Regions from separate parts of the Serratia sp. TSA_198.1 genome, predicted to be linked through region 1. Evidence: predicted binding sites of a transcription regulator. Region 1 holds the regulator's gene; the other holds the start of a gene.

Evidence for each region. Region 1 encodes ArgR, which controls arginine synthesis, uptake and breakdown. Its sites were predicted from a motif close to ANTGAATAAAAATACANT; they were not measured.
Region 2: the regulator ArgR is predicted to act here: its motif matches at 1,335-1,352, upstream of argC (N-acetyl-gamma-glutamyl-phosphate reductase).

What each region holds. Positions count from the first base shown of each region.
Region 1 covers NZ_JBQZFP010000003.1:479,240-482,655, reverse strand. Annotated here, with positions in the region: gene mpl (UDP-N-acetylmuramate:L-alanyl-gamma-D-glutamyl-meso-diaminopimelate ligase) at 1-236, shown strand, start outside; gene yhcN (peroxide/acid stress response protein YhcN) at 428-691, opposite strand; gene yhcN (peroxide/acid stress response protein YhcN) at 816-1,079, opposite strand; gene argR (transcriptional regulator ArgR) at 1,485-1,955, opposite strand; gene mdh (malate dehydrogenase) at 2,422-3,360, shown strand.
Region 2 covers NZ_JBQZFP010000010.1:109,128-112,543, forward strand. Annotated here, with positions in the region: gene argE (acetylornithine deacetylase) at 137-1,282, opposite strand; gene argC (N-acetyl-gamma-glutamyl-phosphate reductase) at 1,499-2,503, shown strand; gene argB (acetylglutamate kinase) at 2,533-3,306, shown strand; gene ACUTSW_RS24365 (argininosuccinate synthase) at 3,332-3,416, shown strand, end outside.

The DNA of each region.
Region 1 (3,416 bases):
ATGAGGTATTCCTGTTCCAGCCGCATCATATTCCCTGGCAGGTGGCGGAAGTGGCGGAAGCCTGCGTGCAGCCGGCCCACTGGAGTGCCGATCTCGGCACCTTGGTGGACATGATTGTGAGAACCGCCCAGCCGGGTGACCATATCCTGGTGATGAGCAACGGTGGGTTCGGCGGGATCCACGATCGGCTGCTGGAGGCACTGGCCAACAAGCCAGAGCCGAAAGTCACCTACTGATCGACAGGGTTAATTCGAGAAAGGGCCGTTTGCGGCCCTTTTTTTCGCCTATAAAAAAGCCCTCGCGAGCGAGGGCAACGGGGTTCGTCGGATAGGACGACGAGACTTCTTCAGAGAATCAGTGGTTACCACAGAACTCGGCAGTGGCAGTGACGAGGGTAATCAGTTCGGCAACCGCGCTCTCTGAATTGTTATTTGTAGATTTCGGCAGTCGCGTGCCAGTTGCCGTTTTCGTAGGCTTCGATCACTCGGTACGCTTTAGCGCCTTGCTTATCGGCTTTGTCGGACAACGCCTGACGAATATCCGAAGGTGCGCCGGCTACGCCACTGGCGGTAATGGTGCCGACAGACTGAAGATCAGCGGCCTGGTCATTGGTGATCAACGTAGCGGCTGAAGCGTCGAACGAAAGGGCAGACATCAGGCTAATTGCAGCGAGGGTAATTTTCATGTTCATGGTCGTGGGTCCTGTTGCGATAACAGCCAGGAAGGGCTTTACAGCGTTTATTATTCTTGAAAGCTGTTATCGGTAATGCTGGTTTCCAGAGATTTATTGCCCGTTGCCGGGTAATGCCGGGGTCTTATTTATAAATTTCAGCCGTAGCGTGGTAGTTGCCTTCGTTACGCGCTTCGATCACACGGTAAGCGGTCGCGCCACGGGCATCGGCTTTTTCAGACAGCGCCTGACGGATATCTGAAGGGGTGCCGGCAATGCCGCTGACGGTAATGGTGCCTGCGGACTGCAGTTTGGCTGCCTGATCTGCATCAACGGATTGTGCTGCAAATGCGCCAAAGGAAAGCACAGACAGGAGGCTTAGTGTTGCAACAGTAGCTTTAATTTTCATGATCTCACCTTATCGTATTCTTTTATCAGTTCCAATGAACTGTGATTTACGTCACGGAAATGAGTATACATCTAGTAACCCTAAAAATTAATAGCTAGCTAACAGTTTCTAGTGAAACTTTATTATGGCGCCTCTTATTTTTAATAACCATATGGAATAAAAAGCGCTCATAAAACGTTCTTTTGATGTTAAATTTATGTAATTTCAATAAGGTAAGTGTTTTTGACCAAATGTGCGGAAAAGGGCAGCAGCTATCGCTGGCTTTATATAAATGTCATTGGAATGTGTCGTAACAAGGCGGAAATCAGGTTTTAAACGTGGTAGGGCGCGGGGGAAAGGTAAAGACAGGGTTAAAGAAGCGCTAACAAAACGCGACCGTCAGTCGCATTTTGTTAGCGTTGAGCATCATAACTCTTGTTCGAACAGCGACAGAATGGCTTCGTACAGTTGGCGAGCGGTAAAGCTGCTGGCCGGGGTAACGAAAATGGTGTCGTCACCGGCGATGGTGCCGAGTATACCTTCGGATTTACCCAGGGAATCCAGCAGGCGGGCGATCAGCTGTGCGGCGCCGGGGCTGGTATGAATGACCACTACGGCATCGTTATGATCGACATCCAGTACCAAATTTTTCAGTGGGCTGGTAGTGGTCGGCACGCCGAGCTCGGCTGGAAGGCAATACACCATTTCCATTTTGGCATTGCGGGTACGCACCGCGCCGAACTTGGTCAGCATGCGCGATACTTTGGATTGGTTGATGTTTTCGAAGCCTTCTTCTTGCAGCGCCAAAACGATCTCGCCTTGAGAACTGAATTTTTCTTCTTTCAATAACGCTTTAAACGCCTTGATCAGATCTTCCTGCTTTGCGGGATTACGCATTTTGCACCGTGGAATGTTGACAATAGAAGTGATTATTATGCATATAAATGAATTTTTATGCAATAAAAGGACGTCCGAAGAAAACAATGCTACCCGGACAATGAGGAAAGGGCGGGATTTTAACAAAATCCGTACCCCATGAATATGCCCTTTCAGCGACCGAAAAAGCGGCCCGTGGCGGTAAAGAAAATGTTATTAAAATGATGTTGTTCTGATGTTGTGTAAGGGTGTAATGTAACCGCCGGTTAACTTGCTTGTGAATAACCTCGCACTATTTTTGATTAATGTGCGCTATGCCCTTAATGTGTAAGCCATTTAATTTAAAATGAGCGCGACATCGGCTGTTTTATTGCGCCAGCTCTCAAACAGACTGTTAAGAGATTGTTTTTAAAGGTGTAATAATTTAAGGTCCGTAACCAACATATTCACGGCGCTTTATATATTTAAGATAATAAAGGAGTATAGGATGAAAGTTGCAGTTCTCGGTGCTGCTGGCGGTATCGGCCAGGCCCTCGCCCTTCTACTCAAAACCCAGCTTCCTTCAGGTTCTGAACTCTCTCTCTACGACATTGCCCCCGTTACCCCAGGCGTTGCCGTCGACTTAAGCCACATCCCTACCGCAGTTAAAATCAAAGGCTTCAGCGGCGAAGATGCTACTCCGGCTCTGCATGGTGCAGACGTAGTGCTGATTTCTGCCGGCGTTGCGCGTAAACCTGGTATGGATCGTTCAGATCTGTTCAATGTCAACGCAGGCATCGTGCGTAATCTGATCCAGCAAGTGGCAACAACCTGCCCGAAAGCCTGCATCGGCATTATCACCAACCCGGTAAACACCACCGTGGCAATCGCGGCAGAAGTGCTGAAGAAAGCCGGTGTTTACGACAAAAACAAACTGTTTGGCGTGACCTCGCTGGATATCATCCGTTCCAACACCTTCGTGGCTGAGCTGAAAGGCAAACAGCCGGAAGAGCTGAACGTGCCGGTTATCGGCGGGCATTCTGGCGTGACCATTCTGCCACTGTTGTCACAGATCCCGGGCGTGAGCTTTACCGAGCAGGAAGTGGCGGATCTGACCAAGCGTATCCAGAATGCGGGTACTGAAGTGGTTGAAGCCAAAGCCGGCGGCGGGTCCGCAACTCTGTCAATGGGTCAGGCGGCGGCGCGTTTCGGCCTGTCTCTGGTTCGTGCGCTGCAAGGCGAAGCGGGCGTGGTGGAATGTGCTTATGTGGAAGGTGACGGCAAATATGCCCGCTTCTTCGCACAGCCGCTGCTGCTGGGCAAAAACGGCGTAGAAGAACGTAAAGACATCGGCACTCTGAGCGCGTTCGAGCAGAAAGCGTTGGAAGAGATGCTGGATGTTCTGCATAAGGATATCGAACTGGGCGAAAAGTTTATCAATAACTGATCAACCCAGGACGCATGAGTATGCACAAGCCGCCGGACATCGCACCGGCGGTTTTT
Region 2 (3,416 bases), on a different contig from region 1:
AAAAAAACATCAAAATCGGCGCCTTTTCTGAAATTTAATTACGGCGCGCCGGTTATCAGTCTGGCTTATTATATTGTTTTGGTACTTCTTAATAGGTAGGGCGATGATAAATCATTACCCCTACCTTGTGTCAGGTTTATTGATGGCAAAAGTGCTCGACCAACTGGCCCAGCAGCTTGCGCGTCGGCTCGATAAACGCCGTATCGATGTATTCATCCGGCTGGTGCGCCTGGTTGATTGACCCCGGGCCAAGCACCAGCGTCGGGCACACCTGCTGGACGAACGGTGCTTCGGTGCAGTAGTTGACCACCTGAGTGCGGGTGCCCAGCAGTTTCTCAATCACTGCCACCATATGATGATCGGTCGGGCACTCGTAGCCCGGGACCGAGGCATGCAGTTCCTCAATGTTCAGGCGGCCCGGCCAGCGCTGGCTGACCGGCTCCAGCGTCTGGTGCATCAGCTCGTTGATATTGTCGAGCGTCATGCCCGGCAGCGGGCGAATATCCAGGTGCAATTCACAACAGGCGCAGATGCGGTTGGCTGCATCGCCGCCGCTGATATGGCCGAAGTTCATCGTCGGATAAGGCACGGCGAATGCCGGATTGTTGTAGCGCTCCTGCAACGTTTTGCGCAGTTCCATCAGGCGGCCAATGGTTTCGTGCATCAAATCGATGGCGTTGACGCCGCGCGCCGGGTCGCTCGAGTGGCCGGACTGGCCGACAATGCGGATGGCGTTGGCCATATGCCCTTTGTGCGCGCGCACCGGTTGCAGTGAGGTGGGCTCGCCGATAATGGCGAAATCCGGGCGGATGGCGGTCGAGGCGGCGAAATAACGTGCGCCGGCCATCGTCGTTTCTTCATCTGCGGTGGCCAGAATATACAGCGGCTTGGTCAGTTTGCCGGCATCGATGTCGCGCACGGCATCCAGAATAAAGGCAAAGAAGCCTTTCATGTCCGCAGTGCCCAGACCGTACAGCTTATTGTCGTGTTCGGTCAGGGTGAAGGGATCGCGCGTCCAGCGGCCTTCGTCATAAGGTACGGTGTCGGTGTGGCCCGCCAAAAGCAGGCCGCCGCTGCCTTCGCCGATGCTGGCGAGCAGGTTGAATTTGTTGCGGGTATCGGGCACCGGCTGTACGTCGACGCGAAAGCCCAAATCGGCAAACCATCCGGCCAGCAAGTTGATTAACGCTTCATTACTCTGATCGAGGGCGCCATCGGTGGCACTGATCGACGGAGTGGCGATCAACGCCCGGTACAGCTCAATAAATGGAGGTAATTTCATCTTCACTGTTGACAGCCTTTGGTTAGGGTAGTATCAATATTCATGCATTTATTTTGAATAAAAATACAGTAAGCTAGAGCGTAAGGGAACCCGATTCCCGGATGATTATAAAAACATCAACGCTCGACCACGTGGGTGAACGGCGAAACAACGCTGGTGAGCCCGGTTACCTGAGTCGAATACGACCACTCGTAAGCCAAGAAGGTGAAAGGCCACATGTTGAATACGCTGATCGTTGGTGCCAGCGGTTACGCCGGAGCGGAGCTCACGGCTTACCTGAATCGTCACCCACATATGAACATAACCGCATTAGCGGTTTCAGCGCAAAGTGCAGATGCAGGAAAATTGCTTTCTGATTTGCATCCCCAGTTAAAAGGCATCGTCGATCTGCCGTTACAACCGCTGGTTGACGTGGCTGCCGCCGCCGATGGCATCGACGTGGTGTTCCTGGCCACGGCGCACGAGGTCAGTCACGATATCGCGCCTTTGTTCCTGGCTGCGGGCTGTGTGGTGTTCGATCTGTCCGGTGCGTTCCGCGTGAAAGACGCCGGTTTCTATACCCAGTACTACGGTTTCGAGCATCAGCATCCTGAGCTGCTGGATCAGGCGGTGTATGGCCTGGCGGAGTGGCAGAGCGAAAAAATCAAACAGGCGCAACTGATCGCCGTACCTGGCTGCTACCCGACGGCGGCGCAGCTGGCGCTGAAACCCTTGATCGACCAACAGTTGCTGAACCCTGACCAATGGCCGGTCATCAACGCCACCAGCGGCGTCAGCGGCGCGGGCCGCAAAGCCAGCGTGACCACCAGTTTCTGTGAAGTAAGCTTGCAGCCGTACGGCATCTTCAACCACCGTCATCACCCGGAAATCGTTGCGCATCTGGGTGTACCGGTCATCTTCACGCCACATTTGGGTAACTTCCCGCGTGGTATTCTCGAAACCATCACCTGCCGCTTGAAAGCCGGCGTTACCGCGCAGGACGTGGCCGCTGCCTATCACGCCGCCTATGACGACAAACCGCTGGTGCGGCTGTACGACAAAGGCGTGCCGGCATTGAAAGCGGTGGTGGGCCTGCCGTTCTGCGATATCGGCTTTGCCGTTCAGGGCGAACACCTGATCGCCGTAGCGGCGGAAGACAACCTGTTGAAAGGCGCGGCCGCTCAGGCGGTGCAATGCCTGAATATCCGTTTTGGGTTCCCGGAAACCCAGTCATTACTTTAATGAATAACCAGCGTGGGATGTAAACAGCGATGAATCCGTTAATTATCAAGTTAGGTGGCGTGTTATTAGACAGTGAAGAGGCGCTGGAGCGTTTATTCACCGCCCTGGACAGCTACCGTCAGCAGCATCAGCGCCCGCTGGTTATCGTTCACGGCGGCGGTTGCCTGGTGGATGAGTTGATGAAACAACTTTCTCTGCCGGTGGTGAAGAAAAACGGCCTGCGGGTGACCCCTGCTGACCAGATCGACATCATTACCGGCGCGCTGGCCGGTACTGCCAACAAGACCCTGCTGGCGTGGGCCATCAAGCACCGGATCAATGCGGTGGGCCTGAGCCTGGCGGACGGCGGCAGCGTTTCCGTGACCCAACTCGATCCGGCGCTGGGCCACGTAGGCAACGCACAGCCGGGTTCACCGGTGCTGCTCAATACCCTGCTGGGTGCCGGCTACCTGCCGGTGATCAGCTCTATCGGCATCACCGCCGAAGGGGAATTAATGAATGTGAACGCCGATCAGGCGGCGACGGCCCTGGCCGCCACGCTGGGTGCGGATTTGATCCTGCTGTCGGATGTCAGTGGCATTCTCGACGGGAAAGGGCAACGCATTGCAGAAATGACGGCACAAAAAGCGGAACAACTGATTGCCCAAGGCATCATCACCGATGGTATGGTGGTGAAGGTGAATGCGGCGCTCGACGCGGCCCGCACCCTTGGCCGGCCGGTGGATATCGCCAGCTGGCGCCATGCCGATCAGCTTCCAGCTCTGTTTAACGGCGTGTCGATTGGCACCCGGATCCTCGCTTAAATTTAGAATTAAAAAGGAAAAGACCATGCAAAACCAAGGCATCAAAAAAATCGTTCTGGCGTACTCTGGCGGCCTGGATACTTCGGCCATCATTCCTTGGCTGAAAGAAA